3 regions of the Comamonas sp. 7D-2 genome follow, and region 2 is predicted to be linked to each of the others. Evidence: riboswitches for the same ligand, from Rfam matches in the RefSeq annotation. Region 2 holds a riboswitch; each other region holds the start of a gene.
The links. A riboswitch is a leader RNA that binds a small molecule or an ion and turns the genes downstream of it on or off. The one in region 2 is predicted to bind thiamine pyrophosphate.

Region 1: it holds a riboswitch for thiamine pyrophosphate, as region 2 does, so the genes downstream of both, MPZ60_RS11085 (long-chain-fatty-acid--CoA ligase) here and MPZ60_RS15895 (FAD-dependent oxidoreductase) in region 2, are expected to answer to the same signal.
Region 3: it holds a riboswitch for thiamine pyrophosphate, as region 2 does, so the genes downstream of both, thiC (phosphomethylpyrimidine synthase ThiC) here and MPZ60_RS15895 (FAD-dependent oxidoreductase) in region 2, are expected to answer to the same signal.

The regions. Positions count from the first base shown of each region.
Region 1 covers NZ_CP094238.1:2,390,972-2,400,729, reverse strand. Annotated here, with positions in the region: gene MPZ60_RS11125 (LysR family transcriptional regulator) at 1-927, opposite strand, end outside; gene MPZ60_RS11120 (FMN-dependent NADH-azoreductase) at 1,122-1,739, shown strand; gene MPZ60_RS11115 (hypothetical protein) at 1,970-2,371, shown strand; gene MPZ60_RS11110 (SDR family oxidoreductase) at 2,413-3,210, opposite strand; gene MPZ60_RS11105 (ABC transporter substrate-binding protein) at 3,351-4,349, opposite strand; gene MPZ60_RS11100 (ABC transporter permease) at 4,372-5,160, opposite strand; gene MPZ60_RS11095 (ABC transporter ATP-binding protein) at 5,157-5,894, opposite strand; gene MPZ60_RS11090 (acyl-CoA reductase) at 5,920-7,386, opposite strand; gene MPZ60_RS11085 (long-chain-fatty-acid--CoA ligase) at 7,383-8,477, opposite strand; TPP riboswitch at 8,548-8,639, opposite strand; gene MPZ60_RS11080 (TonB-dependent receptor) at 8,950-9,758, shown strand, end outside.
Region 2 covers NZ_CP094238.1:3,433,063-3,442,820, forward strand. Annotated here, with positions in the region: gene MPZ60_RS15875 (cytosine permease) at 385-1,677, shown strand; gene MPZ60_RS15880 (ankyrin repeat domain-containing protein) at 1,743-2,510, opposite strand; gene MPZ60_RS15885 (SH3 domain-containing protein) at 2,634-3,107, shown strand; gene thiD (bifunctional hydroxymethylpyrimidine kinase/phosphomethylpyrimidine kinase) at 3,174-4,046, opposite strand; TPP riboswitch at 4,112-4,273, shown strand; gene MPZ60_RS15895 (FAD-dependent oxidoreductase) at 4,337-5,431, shown strand; gene thiS (sulfur carrier protein ThiS) at 5,537-5,734, shown strand; gene MPZ60_RS15905 (thiazole synthase) at 5,894-6,697, shown strand; gene MPZ60_RS15910 (thiamine phosphate synthase) at 6,708-7,649, shown strand; gene MPZ60_RS15915 (Crp/Fnr family transcriptional regulator) at 7,975-8,694, shown strand; gene MPZ60_RS15920 (phosphotransferase) at 8,951-9,758, shown strand, end outside.
Region 3 covers NZ_CP094238.1:3,984,539-3,994,296, reverse strand. Annotated here, with positions in the region: gene MPZ60_RS18300 (sterol desaturase family protein) at 1-428, opposite strand, end outside; gene MPZ60_RS18295 (inositol monophosphatase family protein) at 635-1,555, opposite strand; gene MPZ60_RS18290 (RNA methyltransferase) at 1,813-2,613, shown strand; gene cysE (serine O-acetyltransferase) at 2,650-3,486, shown strand; gene MPZ60_RS18280 (nitroreductase) at 3,654-4,313, shown strand; gene MPZ60_RS18275 (ABC transporter substrate-binding protein) at 4,445-5,665, opposite strand; gene MPZ60_RS18270 (nitroreductase) at 5,850-6,509, shown strand; TPP riboswitch at 6,591-6,708, shown strand; gene thiC (phosphomethylpyrimidine synthase ThiC) at 6,968-8,911, shown strand; gene MPZ60_RS18260 (ABC transporter substrate-binding protein) at 9,217-9,758, opposite strand, start outside.

The DNA of each region.
Region 1 (9,758 bases), 1.0 Mb from region 2:
GGCCGATGCTGCCTTTTGCACGGCAGAGATGCTGCTGCCCGGCATGCGCTCCCCAAGGAAGTCCAGGAAATGCCGCACCGCCGGTGCCAACCCACGCCGCGAGGGGAACACCGCATGCACGATGCCGCGCGGAGGTGCCCATTGCGGCAGCAACTGCACCAGAGTGCCCCGGGTCAATTCGTCCTGACACATATAGTCAGGCAGCCAGCACATGCCGCTGCCGGCCAGGGCCGCAAATTTCAGCGTCAGCAAGTCATCGACCACATAGCGCGGCTGCAGCTGCAGCCGGTGCTCCTTGCCTTCGGGCCCGACGAGCAGCAGGCTGGAATGACCGTCGACTGCCGTCATCGCCATGCTGTCCAGCAACTGCAAGTCCTCCAGCGACCTGGGCGTGCCCTGGCGCTGCAGCAGATCGGGGCTGGCCACCAGAATCTGGCGCGAGCTGTCGAGTCGCTTGACGACCATGGAGCCGCTGTCCTCCAGCGTGGCACGCACGCGCAATGCGACATCAACCCCCTCCTCGACCAGATTGACTGGGCGGTTGGTGACCTGCATCTCCACCTGCACCAGCGGGCAGCGCTTGAGGAATTCGGGCATCAGCTCGCCCAGGACGGTCTGCGCCAGCGTCACCGGGCAGGTCACACGAATGGTGCCGCGCGGCTCGGTCTGGACTTCGGCCACGGCATCCGACGCTGCCAGGGCGGCATCGCGCATGGCCTGGCCGTGGCGCAGAAAGGTTTCCCCCACTTGCGTCAGAGACAGCTTGCGGGTGGTGCGTTGCAGCAAGCGCACCCCAAGGTGGGCCTCAAGTTCGGCAACACGGCGCGAGAGGCGCGACTTGGGAATACCCAGTGCCCGCCCCGCAGCGGCAAAGCCGCCGCGCTCGACCACTTCGACGAAGTACAGCATGTCGTTGAGATCCACCATGCATATATCCTTGGACTCGATTGAATTGATATTTGGAACGATCTATCGCATTTTTGCAGACTTATTGCCGAATCTAAACAAATCTACAATCTATCCCATTGCAATTCAAAACGAATCACTGTTTTGCCGCAACGCAGCATCTGAGCTGGGCAAGAAGTGCTCTTTTACTCATTTTTAGAGGTATAGGTACCAATATGCAAATCCTGCACATCGACTCTTCCATCACTGGCTCCAGTTCCGTTACCCGCTCCCTGACAGCCGATATCGTTGCCAACCTCAAGCAGGCCAACCCCGAAGCCAAGGTGGACTACCTGGACCTGGCCGTGAGCGCCCCCAGCCACTTGAGCGCGCAATCTCTGGGCTTTCGCACCGGCCAGGCCGCTGCCACCGAAGTCGAACGCCAGGAAAACGCCGTCTCCGAAGCGCTGGTCAGCCAATTCCTGGCTGCTGACGTGATCGTGGTGGGCGCCCCCTTCTACAACTTCACCATCCCCTCGCAGCTGAAGGCCTGGCTGGACCGCATCGCCCAGGCTGGCCGTACGTTCAAGTACACCGCCACCGGTCCCGTGGGTCTGGCCGGCGACAAGAAGGTCATCGTCGCTTCCGCTCGCGGCGGCGCATACTCCACCAGCGAAGCGGGCCAGGCCATGGAGCACCAGGAAAGCTACCTGAAGGTGATCTTCGGCTTCATGGGCGTGACCGACGTGACCATCGTTCGAGCCGAAGGCGTGGCCATGGGCCCCGACGCCAAGGCTGCCGCCATGGAAGCAGCCAAGGCTCAGATCGAGCAAGCACAAGCCATCGCTGCCTGATAGCAGGCAAAGCTGCAAAAGCCGGTACCGCCCAGGGCGTACCGGCTTTTTTGCGCAACAAACTTGCTCACAACCAAGGTTTTGGACATTTCCGACTGAAGTTCTGGAAAAAACAGCCGATCTGAAGGCCTGAACCCGCTATTTTTGATACGCTGAAAACAGTTAGATACCGATCAGGTCCGAGTCTCGGTTGCTCGAACATGCTTTCCCAGATGCCAGCTTCCCGTCCCATGCCCACCGCCGTCCGTCAATCGCCTCAGCGCTCCGACGAAAACCTCGTCGTCACCGCTATTGCCGTATTTCTGGTGGCAGCACTGATTCTGGGTACGGTCGCCTATCGATACTTCAAGCATTCACAGCAGCAGCAGGAGCAGACTCGCAGCGAGCGTCAGGCCTACAAGCGCTATAACGACTATCTGGACTCCACCGAACAGGCAACTGCCAAGCCTGCCGCCAACCCGCCTTCCCCCGTACAGGCCAGCGCTCCTGCCGCAGCGCCCAGCATGGCCGAGAAGCTGCTCAGCCACCCTGCCGTCACGCCAGGCCCCGGCTTCAACGCTCCCGGCGTGCAGCAGACCGGCGTGGCCATCATCGATGCGATAGATCACGCCCAGGCAACCGCCAAGCAGTAAGGTCAAGAAGGCAGGCAGGCTTTGCCTTGCTGCCCGGCAGCTCAGCGCATCACCAGACCGCCGTCGACAAGCAGCAGCTGCCCGGTCATGAAACCGCTGAGTTCCGACGCCAGAAACAGCACCGGCCCTGCCACATCTTCGGGCCGTGCCAGCCGCCGCAGCGGCGTGGCCGCCATCAGCGATTCACGAAAAGACTCCTTGCTGTCCTGCGTACCCTGCGTGGGATAGACCAGACCGGGCGCCACACAGTTGACGCGGATGCCTACTGGCCCAAGCTCGCTGGCCAGATTGCGGCTGAAGGCCAGCAAAGCCCCCTTGGATGTCGTGTAGTCGTGATAGGCAACGACTGGCTGCTCCACCAGATTGCTGACAATGTTGACAATGCTGCCGCGCGCGCGCTGGCGCATCAACGGCAGCACCGCACGGCAGACATTGAAGCTTGCACCGACGGCCCCGTCGAACTGGGCCTGATAGTCCGCCCATTGCAGATCGTCAAAACGGCTGCGGCGTTCCGGATCGAATGCATAGGGCCTGAAGGCATTGTTGACCACGATATCAATGCCCCCCGCTTCACGCACGATGCCGTCTACCACGCTCTGCACCGCATCGGGCGAGCCCACATCGGCCTTGACCGCCCAGGCATCACCGCCCGAGTCCTTGCCCGCGGCCAGGCAGGCATCCACGGTGCTGGCTGCAGCCTCGTCATTGGACAGGTAGTTGACGGCCACGGTCGCACCCTCGCGCGCAAACGCCAGGGCAATCGCCGCGCCAATGCCACGACTGGCTCCCGTCACCAGCACCACCTTGCCGCGCAAGCCCATTGAAGAAGACTGACTCATATTCACGATTTCCGCTCAAACACTGACAGGCCCCAGGCAGGAGACAGCAAGCAAGTGCCTTGGCGGCTCGGCGCCCTGCACTGATGCTGTCCTCCCCCAAGGCGCGAGGCCGCCCAGGCAACGCGCCTCCAAGGGGAGATTTACAGCGGCACAACCACATCCGCCACCTTGATCTGACGCTGCACCATGCCCAGCGCACGATAGGCATCGGCGCCTTTTTGCAGCGCAGCCATATCGAAACTGCCCAGCGGCTGGCCCTGGACTGCCGGCATGGAAGAGGCGTTACGCAGGCGGATCACATCCAGATTGATATCGCGACGCGTGCCGTCGATGGCATATTTGCTGGCCAGCACCGAGGCCTCCTCGGGATTCGCCATCATCCAGGCAGCGCTTTCGCGGTAGCCCTTGACGAATGCCTTGAGCAAGTCCTTCTTCTGCTGGAACACCTCCTCGCGCACCACAAACATGTCGCTGGACATATTGAGGTGGTCGCTGACCTGCATCACATTGACTTCGCCTATGCCCTTGCGCAGTCCCACAGCCAGGCCGGTATCCGTGGCGGCCGTGGCGTCAACCTGCCCTTGCATCAGGGGCGCAAAGTTCAACAGGCCGGTCACGACAATGCTCACATCCGACTCCTTGAGGCCGGCCTGATGCAGCATCACCAACAGGTTCTGGCGCGTGCCGCTGGCAAGGCTGTAGACACCGATCTTCTTGCCCTTGAGGTCTGCGGGCTTACGAATGCCCGAGGACTTGAGCGAAACCACATTGAACACGTTCTGCGGATAGATGTCGTAGATCGCCACCAGCTTCTCGCCCTTGTCCAGAGCCATGAAGAAGGAGCCGGGGTCGGTAAACGCCACGTCGGCCTGGCCGCTGAGGATGTTGCGAATCGCATCGCCGCCACCCGCTCCGGGCAGATAGGCCAGTTCCACGCCGTTCGCCTTGAAGAATCCTTTTTCGGGCTCGACCAGAATATTGGTGATCTCGCTGATGGGCTTGCTCCAGCCGGCCAGGCGAATCTTGCCCTGCAGAGGAACCGCCATGCTGGTGCCGGTCATGGCAAGGCCGCTCAGGCCTGCACAGGCGCCGAGCAGGCTGCGGCGAGAGATGAACGAAGTCTGGTTGCTGGAGTGCATGACAAATGGTTTGAAGATGCAGTCAGGCCCGGTCGCCCGACTGCGAGGTTGAAAAGTGATGGGAGCGCAGCAAATAGCGCTCCAGAACAAGGCAGGCCTGATACAGCAGCAGGCCCATGGCGGCAATCAGCACCAACGCCGCAAACATCAGCGTGGTGTCCATCATTCCCTGGGCAGCAATGACCACGGCGCCCAGGCCCTGGCTTGCACCCATGAACTCGGCCACCACGGCACCGACCAGCGCCAGCACGACGGCCACGCGCAGCCCGGCCAGAATCGCGGGCAGCCCGGTCGGCAGTTTCAGGCGCAGCAAGGTCTGCAGCCTGGTTGCGCCCAGCATGCGAAACAGCTGCAGGCGCTGGCCATCCACCTGCCGCAGGCCCGTCAATGTGTTTTCCATCAATGGGAAAAAGCAGATCAGCGCCGTGATCAGCACCGTCGGCAGCATGCCGAAGCCGAACCACAGCACGAACAGCGGCGCCAGAGCCAGCTTGGGCACGACCTGGCTGACCACCACATAGGGCTTGAGCACGCGCTCCAGCAACTCTGACTCAGCCAGAGCCATGCCAGCCAGCAAGCCCACGGCACTGCCTATGAGCAGCCCCAGCAGCAAGGCCTGCAAGGTAGCCCAGAGATGCGGCCAGAAATAGCCGGACGCGAGACCCGACCACAGCGACAGCGCCACCGCCGAGGGCGCGGGCAACACCAGCGCCGACAAACCAAATTGCCTCGCAGCCAGTTCCCATATTGCAAGAACGGCTATCAAAAGCGAGGCAGACAGCCAGTGTGTTCTGTTCAGCAGGCCGCTCATGCGCCACCCCGGTCCATGGATGCGCGAATGCGCGCGCAATAGTCGTTGAACGCCGCGCCATGGCGCAGGCTCTGCTGGCGCGGCTGTGGCAGCTCGACGGACCAGTCGTCCACGATGCGGCCGCCATGCATGAGTGCAATGCGGTCACCCAGATAGACAGCCTCGTTGATGTCGTGGGTAACAAAGAGCACCGTCGTGCCATGGCGCTGGCAGGTGCGCAGCAAATCGTCCTGCAGTTCGGCACGCGTAATGGCATCCAGCGCCGCAAAAGGCTCGTCGAGCAGCAGCAGCGGCGGCTCCAGAACCAGGGCTCGCGCCAGCGCCGCGCGACTTTGCTGTCCGCCCGAGAGCTGCCCAGGGTAAAGCCGGGCATGGGCGGCAAGACCCAGTTGCTCCAGCAACTGCATGGCTGCCTGTCGGTCCTGCTGCGTGGGTTTGCGCTGCAGCGATACAGGCAGCAGCACGTTGTCGATCACCGTATGCCAGTCCAGCAGCGTCGGCGCCTGGAACATAAAGCCCAGTTGCGGCCCCGGCGCTGCCAGTTCGGTGCCGCGCAGCAAGACATGCCCCGACTGGGGCCTGAGCAGGCCAGCCGCCAGCTTGAGCAGCGTGGTCTTGCCGCAGCCGCTGCGCCCCAGCAGGCAGTGAAACTCTCCAGCCCCGACCTGCCAGTCCACGCCATCCACCACGGGCACTCGTCCCGGGTAGCTGAATCGGGCCTGCTTGAATTCCATGAATGCCACGGCTGTACGCGCCCCCTCAATCCGCATAATCAGCCAGCGGCTGGGCCGCAAGTTCTGCCGACTGCTCGATCTCCGTCATGCGCACCAGATCCAGCAGGTTGAAGCGCCCGTCATGGTGCCATCCCGCCTCGGGCATGCTCATGGAGCCGATGGCGCTGATACGCGTAACGCCAGCCGCACCCAGCAGCCCCGCCAGGCGGTACAGCTCTTCGGGGCCGGCAGCAATGCCGGCGGTCTGCAGATAGTCGCGCTGAGCGGCCACCACGGGCAGCACGGCATCGAGCCGGTCCACGGCCACCACGGCAATCGTGCGGTACAACGCGGTCGGTGCCAAGGGCTGAAGACTCTCGCTGTAGGCCACGCTCCAGGGCGCATCCACAGGCCCCAGCAGCTGGTGTGCTTCACCGCCCCACTCCATGTTCTGCTGCCAGCGTGCCAGCGCCGCCCCTTCTTCCAGATCCAGTTCGCGGCGTGCAAATCGTCGCTGCAGATTGGCAAGCTCGGCTGCCAGATAGTCGGCAAAAGCACGCGCAGAGACCGGCGCCCCACGCTGCACATAGAACACATGGGGCGAGTAGCAGCCCTGCTGGTCATAGCGCATCACGTCCCAGGCCGCCAGCCTTGCCATGGCCGGAGCCTTGAGCGTATCCAGCGCCTGCGCGTCGATCAGGCCAAAGCCCAGCTTGTGGCCATGGGGCAAAAAGCGCGTCGTCACGGGCAGGCGACGACGCAACGCATCCAGCGTCTGGTTGCCGCCATAGGCCAGCACCGTATCGGCCTGGGCATAGAGCGCGTCGGCCTCCTCGCCACCTGCACCGCGCCACCACACCACGGCCAGGCAATCGGCCAGCGGCGGGTGGACCTCTGCCAGCAGGCCTGCAAACCATCCCGCAAACAAAGGCTCGGCACTGGCCAGCTTACCAATCGCAGGGGCCTTGACCAGCAAGCCGCAGACCAGGCTCCACAGCGACAGCGCAGGTACGTTGCCGGCCCAGCTATGCACCAGCAGATCCGGGCCGAAAGCACGTACGGCCCCGCCCTTGGCTGCCGGTTGAAAACCATCGAGTACCGCCGGATTGGCAAAATCCTCGGCCACAAAGCGCTTGAGCTGCGCTGCACGAAAGGTCTTGAAAAATCCTGTCAGCCCCAGCCGCACCATATCGGCGTCATAGCCGCTGACCACGGGCAGCCAGGCTTCGGCCTGCTGGCGGTAGATGTCGTTACGGTCAAGCAGGCGGGCCATCGCACGATCGACGGCATCGATGATCTCGGCCACCGGCATGGGGCGCAGATGGGCGGCCGCGGCCTTGCGCACACGGCAGGCCAGTGCCTGCATCTGCGGCGCCGTCAGCACGGGCACGCTGACTTCCAGCCTCTGGCCGTCGCGGGACTCGAAGTCCAGCGTCTGCCACTGCACTTCGTCGTCGCCCAGGCCCGGCAGGTAGCCTGCCTTGATACGCTGCACCTTGCGCTGCTTGCTCATGCGCCGGCAGCTTTCACAAACTCTTCAACCGCCAGCGAGCAACCCTTGGCGGCGGCGCCCTCGGCGCGCCCTAGCAGCAAAAAGCCGTCTTTTTCCTGCGAGCCGGCCCACAGGCCCACATCCTCGGTCAGTATGGTGGTCACCGCGTTGTAGTTGGCCAGATCGCAATGCACCAGAATGCCGCGCTCACCAGCTGCCACGTCCCTGCCGGTGATCGGCTCCACCAGACGCGAACGAATCCAGTGCGGACCGGACTTGACCGAGGGCAGAATCGCATTGCCATCGTCATAGAACTGGGTACTCAGCTCCGTCATGCCATACATATTGATGCACAGACTGCGCGGCACGCCCAGCAGCTGCGAAAGCTCGGCATAGAACTCCTCGAGCGGCAGCTCGCGCGACTGCCCCTTGTAGCCGCCCGTATCCAGTACGCGGCTGCCTGCAGGCAGGCGAAAGCTGCGGCCCTGCGCACGCAGGGCATCCATCACATGGACCAGGCTGAAGCTCGCGCCCAGCAACGCAAACGGCTGGCCACTGCGCTCGGACTCTTCCAGCGCGGCACACAGGGCCGGCATGTCCAGCCCTTCCGAGTTCAGATAGTAGCGGCTGCCTGCCGAGCCGAATTCGGAACAGGCCAGGGCCAGATAGTGGGCCAGCGAGGAATTGGGCATGGCCTGCTCATCGGGAAACAGAATGCCCATCGGCATGCGCTCCAGCCCCTGCATGAAACGTCTGGCGAAATAGCGCTTCATGGACAGGTCGTAGACATCGAGCTGCGGATGGAAATGACGTCCGCGCGCAGCGCGTCCCGTGGTGCCGCTGGTCATGAATACGCGCTCGGCGGACGACGGCGGCTCGCTGCGCAGCTCCATGGCCTTGAAGGCATCGATGGGCACAGCCGGAACATCGCGCCAGCTCCTGACATTGCGCAGCGTAGCACCGCGTCGCTGGCAAAAGCTGCGAAACGGCGCATTGCATTCGTACTGGTAGGCGAAAAGGCGCAGGGCGAGTTGATTGAACTGGTCGTCGGTGCAGTCATCCATTGCGATGAAAGCAAGCAGATCTGCGACCAGCGAAGCGGCCTTGTCCATGAAATTCCTTCGAGAGCGGGGACATCATGCTCCGAAGGCTTGCTGACCATGCGAGAACGCACTGCCCTGAGGTCAGCTTGCAAGCTCTTCTTCCGCCGGTATGAACCGGGTCAAGTTCGCGGGTGTAGATCTCAGCACTGGCGTGCACCCCGGAGCGCGGCGCCATCTTACCCCAACGGCATCACTGCAAGGGGGCTGCACCGCCGCATGAAAGTCGCGTCACTTGTAACCTGGGGTAATGCTCCAGCACGGGCAAGAAGGACATACAGGGCAAAAACATCAAAATACTGCTGCCCAAATACAATCGACCCAGCACCGCAAGCTGCCTGAGACGTAACCTGCCACGGCGCCGACAATCACGCAGGTACGCCATGCCTGAAAGCGCGGCATGTCGCGTCGCTGGACTGCGTCAGCAGAGCTTGCAAGCCATCCAGGGCACTGAACGCCCGCCCCAAGCCCCAGAGATATTCACATGCATTTTTCGCGCCTTTGTCATCTGGCAGGCTGGCCTGTGGCCGCCGCCGGACTGCTGCTGACGGCACAGTCCGCAACAGCCCAGCAAGCCGCCGCCCAGCCGGAACTGCCCCAGTTGTCCGAAGTCACCGTGCGCAGCACCTTGCAGGAGTCTGCACTTGAGCAAACCCCGGCCTCCGTGACCGTGCTCGACGGCGAGCGCATGCGCGAGCGCAATCTGCAGGTCAATCTCTCGGAGTCCCTGAGTGCAGCTCCGGGTCTGCAGCTGCAGAACCGTCAGAACTACGCGCAAGACCTGCAGCTGTCGATTCGCGGCTTTGGCGCACGATCCACCTTCGGCGTGCGCGGCATACAGATCTATGTGGACGGCATCCCCTCCACCATGCCCGATGGCCAGGGTCAGACCAACAATATCGATATCGCCTCGCTGGAGCGCGTGGAAGTGCTGCGCGGTCCTTACTCCGCCCTCTACGGCAACGCCTCTGGCGGCGTGATCAATGCCTATACCGAACGTGGTGAAGGCGCGCCCTCGATGCAAAGCAGCTTTGCACTGGGCAGCGACGGCCAGAAGCGCCTGGGCCTCAAGGCCAAGGGCGAAACCAACGGGATTGGCTATGTGCTCAGCGCCAGCCGTTTTCTCACCGACGGCTACCGGGCCCAGAGCGCGGCGGACAAAAACCTGTTCAACGCCCGCATCGATGTCAAGCCCGACGAATACAGCCAGCTAACCCTGGTCGCCAACCATGTGGACATCGATGCCAAGGACCCCGGCGGCATCACGCCCAAGGACTGGGCGGCAGATCCGAA
Region 2 (9,758 bases):
CAGCCACAGCGGCGTGAAACAAACTTGTCGGAGGCTGAAACGCAGCAGCGGACGCAACGGGGTCAAGACAGGCACTCTGATTTGCAAGCATTTGCAACACAGCTTTGCGCTGCAGTTCTGCCCCCGCCGCTGCATGTCTGGCACAATCGCGCTCGCTGCAGCCCAAGGCAGGCAGCAATGCTGGGGGTGTCCTGACCATGACCGGTCAGGGCTGAGAGAGTCCCTTTGAACCTGATTGCGCAAGCGGTGTCTTGACCATCGCTTGCCCGAGATCATCCTCGCGCAGGGAAGCTGTCCAAGGTGTCAGACCGCGACTGGCCAGGTCTTTGCTGGCTCGCCGCGCAAACCATGCGGCCCCTGCTTCGTTTTTCTGGCGGAGCATTCATGAATTCATCTTCTTCCACATCGGCCAATCGGGCCCTGGCCCCGGTGACGGCTAAGGAGCGCGTCTTTGCCTGGCGCGACCATGCCTCGCTGTGGTTCAGTCTGGGCGTGGGCCTGCTGGTCATGCAGATGGGAGCCTATCTGCTGCCTGCGCTCAGCCCGCTACATGCGCTGATCGCGATAGCCATCGGCTCGCTGATCGGCGCCGGTCTGCTGGGCTGGGTGGGCAAGCTGGGCTGCGACAGCGGCCTGTCCAGTGCAGGGCTGATGCACAGCGTCTACGGCCGCCACTTCGCACGACTGCCTATCGTGCTCAACATCATCCAGCTGCTGGGCTGGGGCAGTTTCGAGCTGGTGGTGATGCGCGACGCCACCGTGGCGCTGGGCAAGCAAAGCGGCATCATGGGCGCTGCCTACTGGCCCTGGCTGGCCACTCTGCTCTGGGGTGGCGTGATCCTGCTGCTGATGAGCGGCTCCATGACCACCTTGGTGCGCCGCATCATCTCGCGCGTGGCCTTGCCGCTGGTGATTGCCTCGCTGCTGTGGCTGAGCTGGCAATTCCTCAAAATGGCCGGCGCCACCGGCCTCGGGACCTTGCTGGCCCGCGAAGGTGCAGGCGGCATGAGCATGCTCGGTGCCGTCGATCTGGTGATCGCCATGCCCATCAGCTGGCTGCCGCTGGTGGCCGACTATGCGCGCCACGGCAAAAGCGGCAAGTCCGCGCTGTCGGGTGCCTGGACCGGCTTTGCCCTGGCCAATATCTGGTGCTACTCCCTGGGCGTGCTGGTGGCCCTGACCCTGCCCAGCGAAGACCTGGTCACGGCCCTGCTGCTGGCCCAGGGCGGGCTGATTGCCCTGTCGCTGATTCTGATCGACGAGGTGGACAATGCCTATGGCGATGCCTACTCGGGCGCCATGTCGGCCCACAGCCTGCAACCTGGCTGGAGCATTCGCCGCTGGGGCCTGCTGATCGCGGCCCTGTGCACGGCACTGGCCATGGTGCTGCCCATGCACAGTCTGGAGCCGTTTTTGCTGCTGCTCAGCTCCTGCTTTGTGCCGCTGTTCGGCGTGATGCTGGGTCGCCTGGCCTTTGGCACCGATGCCGTGCAACTGATGCAAAAAGCGCCCGCCATGCGCTGGGATGCCGTGGCCATCTGGGTGCTGGGCATTGCCTTCTATCACCTGCTGCCCTATGTGAGCACGGCCCTGGGCTCGGCCCTGCCCACGCTGGCGCTGACTTTTGTGGTGGCTCTCGCCACACGCCAGCTGCAGCCTCGCTCCGTTGCCGCCTGACTGAAACTCAAAGGCAATAGCATCACACGCGCGATAGAAAGGCTCTGCAGCCATCTCCTCTGTTCTTACTTGGCGCCCGCCGCCTGCAGCATATGAACCACAGCCTTCTGCCCGCGCTGGCGTGCATGGGCCAGGGCCGTCACCCCATCCTTGTCAGGCAGATTCAGATCCGCCTTCGCGTCGATCAAGGCCCGGATGATGGCCTGATGGCGCGGCCCGCCGTCGCTGAGCACCACGGCTTCCATCAGGCAGGTCCAGCCCAGCCGGTTGACATGGTTCACATTCACGCCGGCGGCGATCAGCGCCTGGGCCGTTTCCAGATGGCCGCGCTCGCAAGCCGGAATCAGGGCCGTGCCGCCATAGCGGTTGGTGCTCTTGAGATCGGCGCCATAGGAAATCGTCATACGCACAATCTCCAGCCGGCCCTGCGCACCGGCCAGCAGATAGGCGCTGTCCTGCATCTGGTTCTGGATATTGGGGCTGGCACCGTGCATCAGCAGCGATCGCGCCACCTCGATATGGTTGGCCGCCGTGGCCAGCAGCAATGGGGTATTGCCCCGGGCGTCCTGCACGTCGACAGGCGCGTTGCCAGCCAGCAGATTGCGCACCGCCACGGCATCGCCCTGCGCGGCAGCGGCCAGCAATTGCTGGCCCAGCATCTGAGGATCCCCGGCTTTTGGCGCCGCAGCGGCGGCAGGTGTTGCAGCCGCTGCATTCGCCGATGCCCTACTCTGGCAGGCCGTGAGCAGGGTCGCGGCGGCCAGAGCCGTCAATGCAAGCGTCAATCGGGTGGTCAACGAGGCACGCCCATGGGCGCTGGTTGGCTGGTTCATGGCATTCCTTTATGGCTGTCGGGTGTTCAGCCCCTGTCAGCTTTCTACAGGAACTATAGCTAGCCACGCAAGTCCGATGGGGGTTACAGCCTGTTTTCAATCGATAAAAGGAGAATCTGCCCCGTGCCTTGCAACCGCTGGATCCGCACCGCCGCCACTTCAAGCCTGATCGCGCTGGGTGCGCTCACCGCCGGCCTGCTGCCGGCCCTCGCACAAGCCCAGGAATTTGTCAGTATCAAGGGCAAGACCGTGAATGTGCGCGAGCAGCCCAACACCCGCTCCGCAACCCTCTGGGAACTGAGCAAGGGCTATCCGCTGCAAGTCACCCAGCGCAAGGGGCAGTGGCTGCGCGTGAAGGACTACGAGTCCACGCTGGGCTGGGTCCACGCCCCGCTGACCAGCAAGAGCCCGCATATGGTGGTGACGGCGCGCACGGCCAATCTGCGCTCCGGCCCCGGCCAGAAGCACAAGCGCGTGGGCAAGCTGGAGCAGCATGAGGTGCTGCAGACTCTGAAAAAGCAAGGCAGCTGGGCCCAGGTGCAGCGCAGCAACGGCCAGAGCGGCTGGGTGGCCAAGAATCTGGTCTGGGGCTGGTAAGCCCTGCAACACGAACACCCAAAGCAAAGGCCTGCAGCAGCAGGCCTTTTTTGCGGGCGCCGGCAATCAGCCTTCGACGATCAGCTGCGTGCGCGGCGCATAGCCGTGATTGAGGGGGCCGTGACCCTGGCCGGTATAGACCTCGGCTCCCGCCTCGATGGCGCCCAGAATATAGCGGCGCGCCTCGGTCACTGCGGCCTCCAGCGCCAGCCCCTGAGCCAGGAAGGAGGCAATCGCCGACGACAGCGTGCAGCCCGTGCCATGGCCGTTATGGGTGACGATGCGCTGCGACTGCAGGCGCAGATAGTCGCCGACCTGCTGGCCTTGCCGGCCCAGAACATCCATGACCAGATCGCCGCTCAGATGCCCGCCCTTGAGCAATACGGCCGGCGCCCCCATGGCCAGCAGATCGGCCACGGCCGCATCCAACGCTCCAATGCCGTCGATGTTGCGACCCAGCAGCAAAGCTGCTTCATCCAGATTGGGGGTAATCACCGTCGCCAGCGGGAACAGCTCCTGGACCAGCGCCTGTGCCGTCTCGGGAACGATCAGGCGGTCACCACTGGTGGCCACCATCACGGGATCCAGCACCACGTTCCTGATACCGTGGCGACGGATAGCATCCGCCACCACGCTCACCACATCGGGGGTTGCCAGCATGCCGATCTTGACGGCATCGACGCCTATGTCCTGCACAACGGCATCGATCTGGCCGCGCACGGTATCGAGCGGAATGCCGTGAATACCCGTCACACCCAGCGTGTTCTGCACGGTGATGGCCGTGATCGCCGTCATGCCGTAGCAGCCCAGAGCCGCACAGGTCTTGAGGTCGGCCTGGATACCGGCGCCACCGCCGCTGTCCGAGCCAGCTATGGAGAGCACGCGTGCATAGCGCTTTTTTGCGGCGCCGGAGATGGAGGAAGAAGCAATCACTGTCATGGCAAAAATTATCGCCCATGCGCATGGTCAATGCGTGCTGTTTGCGGTTGTGCTGTAATGTCCAACGGACGAAACAGGGGTGTCCCGCAGGCAAGCAGCCTGTGCGGACTGAGAAACACCCTGGGGCTGCGCCAGCCACGGGCTGCGCACCAGAGCACCATCCGTGCCCTGTGCCCCCTGCACCCGATCCAGGTCATGCTGGCGTGGGGAGTTTCACAAGCCGCAAGGCATGCCGCGTTTTGTCCTGCACATGGCCCTGTTCCTGTGTCCGGATGGAAAACGATTTGCACATGTCATTGCTACAAGCTTCTTCAAAGATCGCAATTCTCGGCGGCGGCCTCATGGGCCGTCTGCTGGCTCTGGCCCTGGCCCAGCGCGGTCATGCCATCGACCTCTATGACGCCCATGGCCCGCAAGGCGATGGTGCTGCGGCGCGCGTGGCGGCTGCTATGCTGGCGCCGCTGGCCGAGTCGGCCATTACCGAGCCCGGCGTGGTGCGCATGGGCCAGCATGGGCTCAAGCGCTGGCCCGAGCTGATAGCTCAGCTCGAGCAGCATGTGTTTCTGCAGCAAAACGGCACGCTGATTCTCTGGCACCGCCAGGATCAGGGCGATGCGGCACGCTTTTTCGGCCTGCTGGAGAAAAACCGGCGCATCAACCCCAGCCTGCCGGCCATGCAGGAGAAGACCGGCGCGGCGCTGCAGGACTGCGAGCCCGCGCTGCAGGGACGCTTCAACCAGGCCGTCTATCTGCCCGGCGAAGGCCAGCTCGACAACCGCCAGCTGCTGACGGCGCTGGTCGACAAGCTCAGCGCCCTGGGCGTGCAGCTGCACTGGGACAGCCCGCGCGAGGTCGGCGACTTCCGTCCCGGCGCGGCCGGCCAGCCCGACTTCGTGTTCGACTGCCGCGGCCTGGGTGCCCGCAGCCAGTGGAAGCAACTGCGCGGCATTCGCGGCGAGGTGGTGCGCATTCACGCGCCCGAAGTCACGCTGCAGCGCCCCACACGCCTGATCCATCCACGCTACCCCATCTATATCGCGCCCAAGGAAGATCATCTGTTCGTGATTGGCGCGACCGAGATCGAATCCGACGATATGTCGCCGGCCAGCGTGCGCTCCACGCTGGAGCTGCTGAGTGCGGCCTATACCGTGCACTCGGGCTTTGCCGAAGGCCGGATTGTGGAGATCGCCACCCAGTGCCGCCCCACCCTGCCCGATAATCTGCCCGCCGTGCGCCTGCTGACGCCGCGCGTCATGGAAGTCAACGGCCTCTACCGCCACGGCTTCATGATCTCGCCCGCCATGCTCGACGTGGTGCTGGAGCTGCTGGACCACAACGACTCGCCGCTGGCGCGCGAGTTCGATGTCGCCGTGCATCGCGGCTGAGCCGCGAGCCCGAACTTTGGCGCACAGCACTTGCACCCCCTGCGCACGCAAGCGCCGCCGTGCAGAGGTTTAACTTAGCACCCGCTTTATTTTCCGTTTCATGCCATGAAGATCACCCTCAATCAGCAAGCCACCGAGCTGCAAGCCCATGCCACCGTGGCCGATGCGCTGGCGCAGATGCAGGCCAAGCCCCCGTTTGCCGTGGCGGTCAACACGGTGTTTGTGCCCAAGACGCAGTACGCCGACCATGCGCTCAACGAGGGCGACAGGATGGAAGTCATCTCTCCCGTCACCGGCGGCTAGAAATGAATCCCCCTGAGTCGCTTCGCGCCTTCCCCCAGGGGACGACACCCTCGCGGCGAGACGGCTCTTGCTCGGTGTCACTGACTTGGCACATGCCTGTTTGAGGCTCACTGGGCTTCACACGCATTGCGGTACAAAGACAAGAGATATAGATAGATCATGAATACAAAAACCACCGACGACACCCTGGTTCTCTACGGCCAACGTTTTGAAAGCCGCTTGCTGCTGGGCACCTCGCGCTATCCCTCGCCGGCGATTCTCGAAGCGGCTGTGGAGCGTTCCAGGCCCGCCATGGTCACGGCCTCGCTGCGCCGCCAGGGCAGCAATGCGGCCGAGACCGGCGCCAGCTTCTGGGAACTGCTGCGCAAGCTCAATGTGCCCGTGCTGCCCAACACGGCAGGCTGCATGACCATCCAGGAAGCCGTGACCACGGCCCAGATGGCGCGTGAAGTCTTCGACACACCCTGGATCAAGCTGGAGCTGATCGGCGACGACTACACGCTGCAGCCCGACACACTCAATCTGGTGGAAGCCGCCTCCATCCTCATCAAGGACGGCTTCCAGGTCCTGCCCTACACCACCTACGACCTGGTGCTGTGCCAGAAGCTCGTCGACGTGGGCTGCCAAGCCGTCATGCCCTGGGCCGCACCCATAGGCACCGGCCGCGGCCCCATCAACCCCTATGCCATGCAGATGCTGCGCGAGCGCCTGAAGGTGCCGCTGATCGTCGATGCCGGCCTGGGCCGTCCCTCGCATGCCTGCACCGTGATGGAATGGGGTTATGACGCCGTGCTGCTGAACACCGCCGTGGCCCTGTCCGAAGATCCCGTGGCCATGGCCGGCGCCTTCTCCGATGCCGTCAATGCCGGTCACGCCGCCTGGCGCGCAGGCGCCATGGCCGAGCAGAACGCCGCCCAGCCCAGCACACCCGTGCTGGGCACCCCTTTCTGGCATCAGGAATAAAGGCCGTCCCATGGACTCCGCTGAAATCAAGGCCCTGGCGCAAGCCATCATCCACCAGCACAGCGCCAACTTTGGCGCCCGGTTGCACCACGATGCCAACTCGGTCGAGCTGACGCCCCAGCCCGTGCCGCCCGCGCTGCGCCAGGACCCGGCCTATCTGGCTGCGCTTGAGGCCTGCAGCGAGCTGGGCTTTATTGCCGTGGATGCTGAGACTCTGGCCCAGGCCTGGCAGCGCCAGAGCGAGCGCACCGACCAGTTCGATGTCACCCACTGGCCCGACGACCCACGCGACTTCGGTCTCGGCAAGGCCGACCCGGCCCTGGCCTTTGCCCATTGTCCGCGCGAGCTGGGCCTGTATGGCGTGCTGCCCACGGCCGAATGGGTGGGCCGCATGGCCCGCGCGGGTCTGCCCACGGTGCAGCTGCGTTTCAAGTCCGGCGACAGGGCCGCCGTTGCACAAGAGGTCAAGGCCGCTGTTGATGCCGTCAAGGGCACGCAGGCACGCCTGTTCATCAACGACCACTGGCAGGCCGCGCTGGACGCAGGCGCCTACGGCATCCATGTGGGCCAGGAAGATCTGGACGTGATCGGCCAGCGCGATCTGGAGACCATCCGTAGCTCGGGCACACGCCTGGGCGTCTCCACCCATGGCTACGCCGAGATGGTGCGCGCCCATGCGGTCCAGCCCAGCTATATCGCCCTGGGCGCGGTCTTTCCCACCACGCTCAAGAAGATGGCGACAGCCCCGCAAGGACTGGCGCGGCTGGCGGCCTATGTGCGGCTGATGCAGCAATACCCGCTGGTGGCGATTGGCGGCATTTCCGAGGACCTGTTCCCCGCCGTGCGCGCCACGGGCGTGGGCTCGGTGGCCGTGGTGCGCGCCCTGGTCAACGCCCCCGATCCGGAAGCTGCGGCCAAGCATCTGCTGGCGCGCATGCAAGCTGCTGCGTGAATCCACGCACTACTAATTCAATAGCTTGGAGCGCTTGAAAGATAAGAGCTACCAGCTATTTTCACTTAAAGCCACAGATCCATCGCGCCTGAAAAGCTCGGCGCATGAAATACCGCAGATGACAAGACTGAATGCCCGCAGCCCGCGGGCATTTTTGTTTTCCGTCGCGCCGCAGCCCGCATGACTGCTGGGTTTTCTTGATCGGCGCAAGCCCTCTTCGCGTTAGAAGCGGACACACAGGTGACAACCCTGAGTCCCGCAGTTGCGGCACAGCCGGTCCCACACGCGACAATGGGGCGGTTACCAGTCACGCATAAGACAGAACATGGACGAGCCAATTCTTAGTATGGAAGAACGTGAGGCGATCAACTCTGGTCGCTGGTTTTCATCCCTTTCGCCCTCTTTGCGGCACGACATTCTTCGATGCGCTTACGTCAAACGATACAAAGATGGCATGCTCATCTGCGCTCGCGGCGAACCGCCCGAGGAGTGGATTGCCTGTGCACGTGGAGCGGTGCGGGTCAGCTCCACCTCCATCACGGGCAAGCAGATCACGCTGACCTATGTGGAGCCGGGCATCTGGTTCGGGGATGTGGCGATTCTGGATGGCGACAAGCGCACGCACGACGCCTATGCCCATGGCGAGACCACGCTGCTGTGCGTATCCAAGGCGGATTTCAAGCGCATTCTGGCAGAGCATGTGGAGTTTTCCGAAGCGATCTTGCGCCTCAATGCACGCCGAGTACGTCAGCTCTACGGCCTGGTGGAAGACCTCAACACCTTGCCACTGCGCGCGCGCCTGGCCAAGCAGCTGTTGCACCTGACGCGCAGCTATGGCGTGATGAGCCTGTCGGACAGCAACGAGATCCGCATCGGCCTGCATCTGGCGCAGGAGGAGCTGGCGCAGTTGCTGGGCGCCTCGCGCCAGCGCGTGAACCAGGAACTCAAATCCATGGAGCGCGAGGAAGTCATTCGCATCGAACCGGGTGGCCTCATCGTGCGCGACCGGGTGACGCTGCTGCGTATTGCAGACACCGACCACTGATTCACCCCCTGAGCGGCTTTGCCGCTTCCCCCTCTCTCGCTTCGCCGCGCTTGCGGGAGGGGGACGATGCCATCGCCGCGAGGCGGCTCTTGCTCGGCATCCCTGGCTGGGATCGCGCCAGTTTTCACCTTCGTTTCTCTCTTGCCGCGTTCTGCGGCAACTCTCCCCCCTTTCACGCATTCGCTCGCTGCGCCTTCGGCGCGGCGTGGCGGGCTGCGCCTTGCCCATCACAAATCGAACAAAGGACTGAGACAGCATGAGCACTTATGAGCATTTCGTCGGCACCCGCGCGGTTTCCGATCAGCATGCGTTTGATACCAATGCCATGACCGACTGGATGAGCCGGCATGTCCAGGGCTTTGAGGGCCCGCTGCAGGTGGAAATGTTCAAGGGCGGCCAGTCCAACCCCACCTACAAGCTGATCACGCCCGGCAAAAGCTATGTGATGCGCGCCAAGCCCGGTCCCGTGGCCAAGCTGCTGCCTTCGGCCCATGCGATCGAGCGCGAATACCGCGTGATGAAGGGCCTGGCCGGCACCGATGTGCCCGTGCCGCATATGTATGCGCTATGCGAGGATGAATCCGTCATCGGCCGCGCCTTCTACATCATGGAGTTCATGGAGGGTCGCGTGCTCTGGGACCAGTCCCTGCCCGGCATGACGCCTGCGCAACGCGCCGAGATCTACGACGAGATGAACCGCGTGATCGCAGCCCTGCACAGCGTGAAGTTTGCCGAGCGCGGCCTGGCAGACTACGGCAAGAGCGGCAATTACTTCGAGCGCCAGATCGGTCGCTGGAGCAAGCAGTATGTGGCCTCCGTCACCCAGCCGATCCCCGAGATGGACCGGCTGATGGAGTGGCTGCCCGCCCATATGCCGGCCAGTGCGCGCGACGAAGGCCGCGTCTCCATCGTGCATGGCGACTACCGCCTGGACAACCTGATGTTCCACCCCACCGAGCCGCGCGTGATTGCCGTGCTGGACTGGGAGCTGTCCACGCTGGGGCATCCGCTGGCCGACTTCAGCTACCACTGCATGAGCTGGCATATACCGGCCGAGCTGGGCC
Region 3 (9,758 bases), 550 kb from region 2:
GTGAAGTCGTAGACCACGTAGTACACGGCAAACAATATATAGGGGTGGCCTTCAAACCAGGGCAGCCAGGCCTTGAGGCCGCTGGCCTCCTCGGTGGCAGGCCCGCCGCCCAGCATATGGGCGACCGGCATGAGGATCAAAAAGCTGAACAGCGGAAACAGGCCCAGCAGCATGAGCAGGGTGTAGTTGCGGTCCACCGTGGTGTGGCGGCGGTCGGCCCAGCGTTCGGCGGGAAGCAGACTCTCCAGCGGCCGCATCACACAGCCGATCAGAAACAGCTGCAGCAGCGCGATCAGGATGCCGGCGGCTATCTCGCGCGGATCGCCTGCTGCCTCTGCAATATGGAGTGCGTTGACCACGGGAGTCACCGCATGCACGGAAACCCAGTCAATGGCCAGCGCCCAATGCTGGCTGAAGAAGTCCATCATATTGTTCTGCCCATTTGTCGTCGGGCAGATTTTGGACCGGGAGTTTGTGGATTCTGTGGAGAGACGTACACCTCCAGCGCTTGTCCACTGCTTGTGGACTCGGCCCCCAAGGAGTGTTTATTGCCTGGGGGCGGCCTGGCGGCATAAAAAAAGGGCCCGGTCCACCGGACCAGGCCCTTTCCGCAGTCGTGGGGCGACCGCCTTTTTTATTCTGCGTTCTTCTGGCCTTCTTCGGCCACCGCCTTTGCACCTTCTTCGGCGGGGGCTTCGAATTCGCCAGTCTTGACTGCCTGACGCACAGCCGCTTTTTCGCCAGCGGTGGCGAACTTGCTGAACTTGCCCAGCACGGGAATCAGCGAACCATAGATGCGTGGGTTGGCGGCCAGGATTTCGCGTTGTTCCAGGAAGTCGGCTTCACCCGTGAAGTTGCCCACCAGACCACCGGCTTCGCTGACCAGCAGAGAACCGGCAGCCACGTCCCAGATGGACAGGCCGGACTCAAAGAAGCCGTCGGCAAAGCCGGCAGCCACATAGGCCAGGTCCAGGGCGGCGGAGCCGGGGCGACGCACGCCGGCGGTGCGCTGCATGACTTCGCCCAGCATCAGCATGTATTGCTTGAAGTTGTCGCCACGGCGGAAGGGGAAGCCCGTGGAGATCAGGCAATCACGCAGCTGGGTGCGCTTGGAGACGCGGATGCGGCGCTCGTTCAGATAGGCTCCACGGCCCTTGGTTGCCGTGAACAGGTCGTTGCGGCTGGGGTCATAGATCACGGCGTGCTCGATCTTGCCCTTGTAGGCAAGGGCGATGCTCACGCAGTACACGGGGAAGCCGTGGATGAAGTTGGTGGTGCCGTCCAGGGGATCGATGATCCAGACATGGTCGGAGTTCTTGGCACCATGCTCGCTGCCCGATTCTTCGGCCAGGATGGAATGCTGGGGGTAGGCGTTGAGCAGCGTCTCAATGATGATGCGCTCGGCCGCCTGGTCTACCTCGGTCACAAAGTCGTTCACCTGCTTTTGCGCAACGCGCACCGATTCCACATCCAGTGCGGCACGGTTGATGAGGGCGCCAGCGGCGCGAGCAGCCTTGATGGCCACGTTGAGCATGGGGTGCAGGGAGTTCGACATAAATTGTGAGTGCGTTGGCGATGCAGCCCGGAGCAAAACTGGGCTGAACTACGCGGGTAAGAACGTAAAAGCCGCGACCGGCGATGCGGGGCGGCGACAATGGGTGCAATTCTACCCAGGCTGCGCTTTTTTTGCTTGTTCGTCCCGGCGACCCGAGGGTCTTCTCTGCGGCGCTTGCGGATGCCAGAGAGAGCTGGCCGCGTAGTCTGCTGTCTTATCAAGGCCACAAGTGGGGCCTTTTGCATTGTTCTGCGTTGATGAAAACCCGATTCGTACTGATTGAAACCAGCCATGCCGGCAATGTGGGCGCGGCTGCCCGAGCGCTCAAGACCATGGGCTTCGACGACCTGGTGCTGGTGCGCCCGCGCTACAAGAACGTGCTGCGCAAGGAAGAAACCATTCAGCGTGCCAGTGGCGCACTGGATGTGCTGGACAAGGCCCGCGTGGTCGACACCCTGGAGGAAGCCCTGGACGGCATCAGCCATATGTGCGCGACGGCGATGACGCCACGCGACTTCGGCCCGCCTACACGCACTCCGCGCGAGCATTTCGAGTTGCTCCTGAAAGGAGAGCTCGATACACGCTCTGTGTCTGAAGTGGACGCAGGTCTGACCGATAACCTACCCACATCCGGTGCGGCCTGCAACCAGAAGGGCGTGGCCTTTCTGTTCGGTTGCGAGCGCTTTGGCATGAGCAACGACGATGTCTACCGCTGCGATGTGGCGCTGTCGATTCCGTCCAATCCGCAGTTCGGCTCGCTCAATCTGGGCTCGGCCATTCAGGTCGTTGCCTATGACTGGCGCGTGGCACTGGGTGGTTTTCCCGTGGTGGAGCACACGCCCGAGGCGCATCGCGCCGACATGGCCCAGGTGCAGGGCATGCTGGGCCACTGGGAACAGGCCCTGGCCCATATCGGCTTTCTGGACCCGGCAGCGCCCAAGAAGCTCATGCCCAGGCTTAACCAGCTTTTCAACCGCGCGCAGCTGACCCAGGAAGAAATCCATATTCTTCGCGGTGTTGCCAAAGCCATGCTGCAGAGCCAGCCACCAACCCGCTAGACTTCACAAGCTAAACATTCCTCACGTTGTTATTTGATGCTTGATCGCCTGCGCTCCGACATCCAGTGCATTCTTGACCGCGACCCCGCGGCCCGCAGCACCTGGGAGGTCATCACCTGTTATCCGGGGCTGCACGCCATCTGGCTGCAGCGCCCTGCGCACTGGTGCTGGACGCATGGCTTCAAATGGCTGGGGCGCTTCATCTCGCACATGGGGCGCTGGTTCACCGGCATTGAAATCCACCCCGGTGCCGTCATTGGTCGCGAGGTCTTCATCGATCACGGCATGGGTGTCGTGATCGGCGAAACCGCCGTGGTGGGCGATGGCTGCACCATCTATCACGGTGTCACCTTGGGCGGTACCTCGCTCTACAAGGGCGCCAAGCGCCACCCTACGCTGGGCAAGAATGTGGTGGTCAGTGCCGGCGCCAAGGTGCTGGGCGGCTTCGAGGTAGGCGATGGTGCCAAGATAGGCAGCAATGCCGTGGTCATCAAGCCCGTGCCTGCAGGTGCGACTGCCGTGGGCATTCCGGCGCGCATCATTCCCAGCAAGACCGGACATAGCGCCGATGTGACCGAGCATGAGTCGGCACCCAAGGTCGAGGCCAAGGCGCAAACGGCTGTCGTGATTGACGAGGATTGCGGCAAGAGCGGCTTCACCGCCTATGGCGTGACGGCCGAAGTCGATCCCGTGGCCCAGGCCATGCGCTCTCTGTCCGAAGGCGCTGCCGGCCATGAAAAGCAGATTGCACTGCTGTGGGCCGCCATCGAGAAGCTCTCGATTCAAGGCCATGTCAAGGACTGTGTGCCCTGCGAGTCCGAACGACCCGAGGCATTCCAGAAGGACAAGATCGATCAGATTCTGGGCAAGTAAACCCCAGGCGCTTGTCCATGGATCGCTTGATGCTTCTGCTCTGCCAGTGAAAGCCAATGCCTGTCGTTGGCTTTTTTCATGGTGCTTGCCCGTAGTCGATTTGAGGGGCGAAAGCCCTGCCTGTCCGGCCGAGACTGCTTGCCAACTCAAACCCGAGGCAAGCAATGATGAATGTGGAACAGGCCATGCAGCAGCGCCATTCGGTGCGTGCTTTTTTGCCAAGGAGGGTGGATGCGGCGCTGGTCAGGGATTTGCTGGCGAAGGCCGGACTTGCGGCTTCAGGCGGCAACCTCCAGCCCTGGCGCGTGATAGCGCTGACGGGGGACAGCCTTCAGGCCTTGCGCCAGGCCATGCCTGCGGCGACCCCCAACTCTGATCCTGCCCTGGTCTATCCACCTCAGCTGTGGGAGCCCTATCGCAGCCGCCGCTTTGACAATGGCGAGGATCTCTATCGTTCCATAGGCATGGGGCGTGAGGACAGGAGTGGGCGGCTGCTGCAGCTAGCCCGGAACACCCATATGTTTGGCGCACCTGTAGGCGTATTCGTCGCGGTCGAGAGCCGCATGCTGCGTGCGCAGTGGGTGGATCTGGGCATCTATCTGCAATCGCTGATGCTGCTGGCGACCGGAAAGGGGCTGGCCACCTGCGCCCAGGGCTTCTGGCGCAATTACAGCGATTTTGTGAGCCGGCATCTGGCGCTGCCGCAGGGCTACCAGATCGCTTTTGGCATGGCTCTGGGCTATGAGGACAGCGCGGCACCCATCAACCAGTGGCGCTCCACCAGGGCAGAGCCCGGGGAATGGTGCGAGATGCGCGGGTTCGAATGAGCCTTGTCTTGATGCCGGTGCGGGCAGTCGCTTGACGCTTCTTCTTGCGTGGCAAGAAGGCGAGGACGAAGCGCAAGGCATCAAGCCGGGTGCCATGCAGGCAGCCCGGCTGCTTCTTCAATGCCGACCGGCTACTTCCACAGAGCGCACTTGCTCTCTTCCTTGGTGGTGAAGACCTGGTCGCCGGGCAGGGTTTTGAGCACCTTGAAGTAATCCCAGGCCTTCTTCGATTCGGCCGGCGTCTTGACCTGCAGCAGATACATGTCGTGAGCGTAGCGGCCGTCGGGGCGGATCACGCCCTTGGCATAAAAGTCCGATAGCGGCGTGGCCTTGAAGCCGGCCATGATCTTGTCTGCGTCCGTCGTGCCCAGCTTCTCGGCCAGCTTCAGATACTGCATGGCGGCCGAGTAGTTGGCTGCCTGCAGCGAGGTGGGCATCTTCTTGAACTTGGCAAAGAAGCGATCCGAGAACTTGCGGCTTTCGGGATTCAGGTCCCAATGCCAGCTGTCGGTGAACATCAGGCCTTCCGTGGCTTTGAGGCCCAGGCTGTGGATGTCGGAGCTGAACAGCAGCAGGCCGGCCAGCTTCATGGTCTTGGTCAGGCCGAACTCGCGTGCCGACTTGATGGCATTGATGGTGTCGCCGCCTGCATTGGCCAGGCCCAGAATCTGGGCCTTGGAGTTCTGGGCCTGCAGCAGGAAGGAAGAGAAGTCGGCTGTGTTCAGCGGGTGCCTGACGTTGCCCAGTACCTTGCCGCCAGCGGCATTGACCACGCGGGTGGTGTCGGCCTCCAGCGCCTGGCCAAAGGCATAGTCGGCCGTCAGAAAGAACCAGCTCTTGCCGCCCAGCTCCACCACTGCCTTGCCCGTGCCCTTGGCCAGCGCCACGGTGTCATAGGCATAGTGCACGAAATAGGGACTGCACTGATCGTTGGTCAGTGCCGAAGTGCCCGCGCCGTTGATGATGTAGACCTTTTTCTTCTCGTCGGCCACCTTGCCCATGGCCAGGCCGGCACTGGAGGTGGTGCCGCCGATCAGCATGTTCATGCCCTGGGTGTCGAACCACTCGCGTGCCTTGCTGGCCGCGATATCGGCCTTGTTTTGGTGGTCGGCCGTCAATACTTCGATGGGCTTGCCCAGCAGCTTGCCGCCAAAGTCGTCCACGGCCATCTGCACCGCCAGAGCACCACCCTTGCCGTCCACATCGGCATAGAGGCCCGACATATCGGTGATGAAGCCGATGCGAATCTTGTCCTGCGCCTGAGCGCCTGCAGCGGTCAGCAGGCATCCCAGTGCCAGCGTCAATGTTCTTGGGGAAAAAACGGTAGCGGAGCAAACAGAGCGAGGCTTCATCAGAGTCATCTCCTGAGGTGGTGAGTACCCGGTCACTGCGACGGGCAGCCAGCATGGTCGCAGTTGGAGCAGGGCGCGCCATCAGGGCAAGCACCGGGGCGGCTGCGACAAGGTATCCACGGCGACTCGGGAAAATGCCGCAAGCTCCTACACTGCACACCAGTGATTTAGGAAAGTAGAAGAGATGGATACTCGTCAAGCATTGCAGCAGCGTCGTTCGGTGCGCGCTTTTCTGCCGCAGGCCGTGGCTGCTGCCACGGTGCGGGACTTGCTGGAGACCGCAGCGCAGGCGCCGTCCGGCGGCAATATGCAGCCCTGGCGTGTGACTGCAGTGGGCGGACAGGCGCTCAAGGATCTGTGCGCCAGGGCCAGGGAGACCGAGGCCGTGCAGCGCCCCGGCCTGTCCTATCCACCCGGTTTGTGGGAGCCCTACCGCAGTCGCCGCTTTGAAAACGGCGAAGATCTGTATCGCTCACTCAATATCGGTCGCGAGGACAAGGCAGCACGTCTGGCCCAGTTGGCCAAGAACGGCCAGATGTTCGGTGCGCCCGTGGGTATTTTCGTGGCCGTGGAGGAGCGCATGGGCTATGCGCAATGGGTGGATCTGGGCATCTATCTGCAGTCCTTCATGCTGCTGGCGGTGGAGAAAGGTCTGGCCACCTGTGCCCAGGGCTTCTGGCGCATGTACAACGACATGCTGATCGAACAGCTGGCATTGCCGGATGGCTACCAGATTGCCTTTGGCATTGCCCTGGGCTACGAGGATGTCAGCGCGCCCATCAACCAGTGGCGCGCAAGCCGTGCTGCCAGCAATGAATGGCTGGCGCTGCAGGGGCTGGATTGAACGGCGGATTAGACGCTTGAGGGTCAGGATAGTTAAACAGCTTCAAGAGTGCGCAAATTGTGGCAAAACCAGCCTATACTGCGTGCAGCTCCGGGGTGTGCGAAAGCGCTGAGATGCCAGTCACTGTGAAAACAGTGCAGGCGAACCCGACGAACTTGATCCGGTTCATACCGGCGGAAGAAGAGCGGGACCCTGACGCAGGGCCGATGGATTGACAGGGCAACTGGCACGGGTGCCAGCCCTGAAAGCCATGGGCACAGCAAACCCCAGGCGCCTCGCGCACTGGGGTTTTGTCTTTTCTGGACAGCCGGTGCGTGAAGAACCAGGCCGAGATTGCAGAATTTCGGCGGCACAGGCCGGATACCCCATAGCGGGCCGGGCCAGTGCAGGGCAAGATCAGAGCAGGGCCGCACTCCACGGAGCGTTTGATGCACTTCAACCGCTTTGAGGAGACTGCGATGAACGCCCCTGATTCCATCTTTACGCCAGCCGCTGGCAACGCCCCTGACGCCACCCGCTTTGCCGAACTGCTGGCCCAGTCCCGCCAGCCCTTTCCGGCTTCGACCAAGAGCTATCTGAGCGGCTCCATCTATCCCGAACTGCGTGTGCCGGTGCGCGATATTGCGCTCACCAACGGTGAGCAGGTCAGCGTCTACGACACCTCCGGCCCCTACACCGACCCTGCTGCCAAGATCGATGTGCGCAGCGGTCTGGCCAGCGTGCGCGGTGCCTGGATCGAGGCGCGCGGCGACAGCGAATACTATGTGGGCCGCCAGCGTGTGGCGCTGGACGACGGCGGCAAGCGCGGCGAAGAAGACCTGCGTGTGGAGCAGCTGCGTGCCGAAGCCGCAGCGCTGCAGCGCCAGCCGCGCCGAGCCAAATCAGGCCAGAACGTGACCCAGATGCACTATGCCAAGCGCGGCATCATCACGCCCGAGATGGAGTATGTGGCCCTGCGCGAAAACGGTCGCCGTGAATGGATGGCGCAGTACCAGCAGGACGCGGCGCGAGAGCTGCGCCTGGCCGGCAACAGCCTGGGCGCAGCGATCCCGAAGATCATCACACCCGAATTCGTGCGCGACGAAGTGGCGCGCGGCCGCGCCATCATTCCGGCCAATATCAACCACCCTGAAATCGAACCCATGGCCATCGGCCGCAATTTCAAGGTCAAGATCAACGCCAACATCGGCAATTCGGCCGTGACTTCCAGCATCGAGGAAGAGGTGGAAAAGCTGGTCTGGGCCATTCGCTGGGGTGCGGACAATGTCATGGACCTGTCTACGGGCAAGAACATTCACACCACGCGCGACTGGATTGTGCGCAACTCGCCCGTGCCCATCGGCACCGTGCCCATCTATCAGGCGCTGGAAAAGGTCGGCGGCATTGCCGAGGACCTGACCTGGGAGATCTTCCGCGACACGCTGGTCGAGCAGGCCGAGCAGGGCGTGGACTACTTCACCATCCACGCCGGCGTGCGCCTGGCCTACATCCACCTCACGGCCCAGCGCCGCACCGGCATCGTCTCGCGCGGCGGCTCCATCATGGCCAAGTGGTGCATGGCTCATCACCGCGAGAGCTTCCTCTATGAACATTTCGAGGACATCTGCGACATCATGAAGCAGTATGACGTGAGCTTCTCGCTGGGCGATGGCCTGCGTCCCGGCTGCGCGTCGGATGCCAACGACGATGCCCAGTTTGCCGAGCTGGCCACGCTGGGCGAGCTGACGCAGATCGCCTGGAAGCACGATGTGCAGACCATGATCGAAGGCCCTGGCCATGTGCCCATGCACATGATCCAGCAGAACATGACCGAGCAGCTCAAGCACTGCCACGAGGCCCCGTTCTACACCCTGGGCCCGCTGACCATAGACATCGCCCCCGGCTACGACCACATCGCCAGCGCCATCGGCGCGGCCATGATCGGCTGGTTCGGCACGGCCATGCTGTGCTATGTAACGCCCAAGGAGCATCTGGGTCTGCCCGACCGCGACGACGTCAAGCAGGGCATCATCGCCTACAAGATTGCGGCCCATGCGGCCGATGTCGCCAAGGGCCATCCGGGCGCGCGTTCGCGTGACGATGCGCTCTCCCAGGCGCGCTTCGACTTCCGTTGGCAGGACCAGTTCAACCTGGGACTGGATCCCGATACGGCCCAGGCCTACCACGACGAAACCCTGCCCAAGGACAGCGCCAAGGTGGCTCACTTCTGCTCCATGTGCGGACCCAAGTTCTGCTCCATGAAGATCACCCAGGAAGTGCGCGACTTTGCCAAGCAGCAAGGCGTGAGCGCCGAGAACAGCATTGCCGTGGGCATGCAGGCCAAGGCGGCGGAGTTCAATCAGGCGGGCGGCGATTTCTACATTCCCATCGTCAATGCATCGACCGACACCACGGCACGTTGACCTGAACTGAAGCCGGGCTGCGGCACTTGTGCATCAAGCGCTTTTGCCCGTCGCCATGAAAAAGGCAGGCCGCAGGGCCTGCCTTTTTGCCGAGTGATGCCGCAGGGGCTGCAGCGTTCGGCTTGGAAAGGGTCGCTGGGGACGCCGCCCGTCAGGTCCATCTCGATAAGGCGCAAATATCGCGATGTAAGTTTGTTGCGGATTGACGCTTGGAGCTGTTGGAACTGCTGCCATGAAAAAACGGACAGCTGCCGCGGCTTGCTGTCCGTTGTGCCGATGCGGGGCATATGCCTCGCGGGTTCAAGTCACCGCCAGTACTGGCATTTGCTTTCCGCCTTGGTGGTCCAGATCTGCTCGGCTGGCAGCTTCTTGATGATCTTGTAATAGTCCCAGGTGCCCTTGGATTCGGCCGGCGACTTGACCTGCATCAGGTACATATCGTGCACATATCGGCCGTCTTCACGGATATAGCCCTGGCCGAAGAAGTCGTCGATCTTGGTGCTTTTCAAGGTGGCCATGACCTTGTCGGCATCGAGCGTTCCGGCTTTTTCCACGGCCTTGAGGTAGTTCATGGTGGCCGAGTAGTCGGCAGCCTGGATCTCGCTGGGGCGGCGCTGGGTCTTGGCCATGAAGGCGTCGGCAAACTTGCGCGAGCCGTCGTTCATGTCCCAGTACCAGGGGGCGGTGAACTGCATGCCTTCGGTGTTCTTAAGTCCCAGGCTGTGGATGTCGCTGAAGAAGACCAGCAGGCCGGCCAGCTTCATGTTCTTGGTGACGCCGAACTCCTTGGCCGCCTTGATGGAGTTGATGGTGTCTCCGCCGGCATTGGCCAGGCCCAGGATCTGCG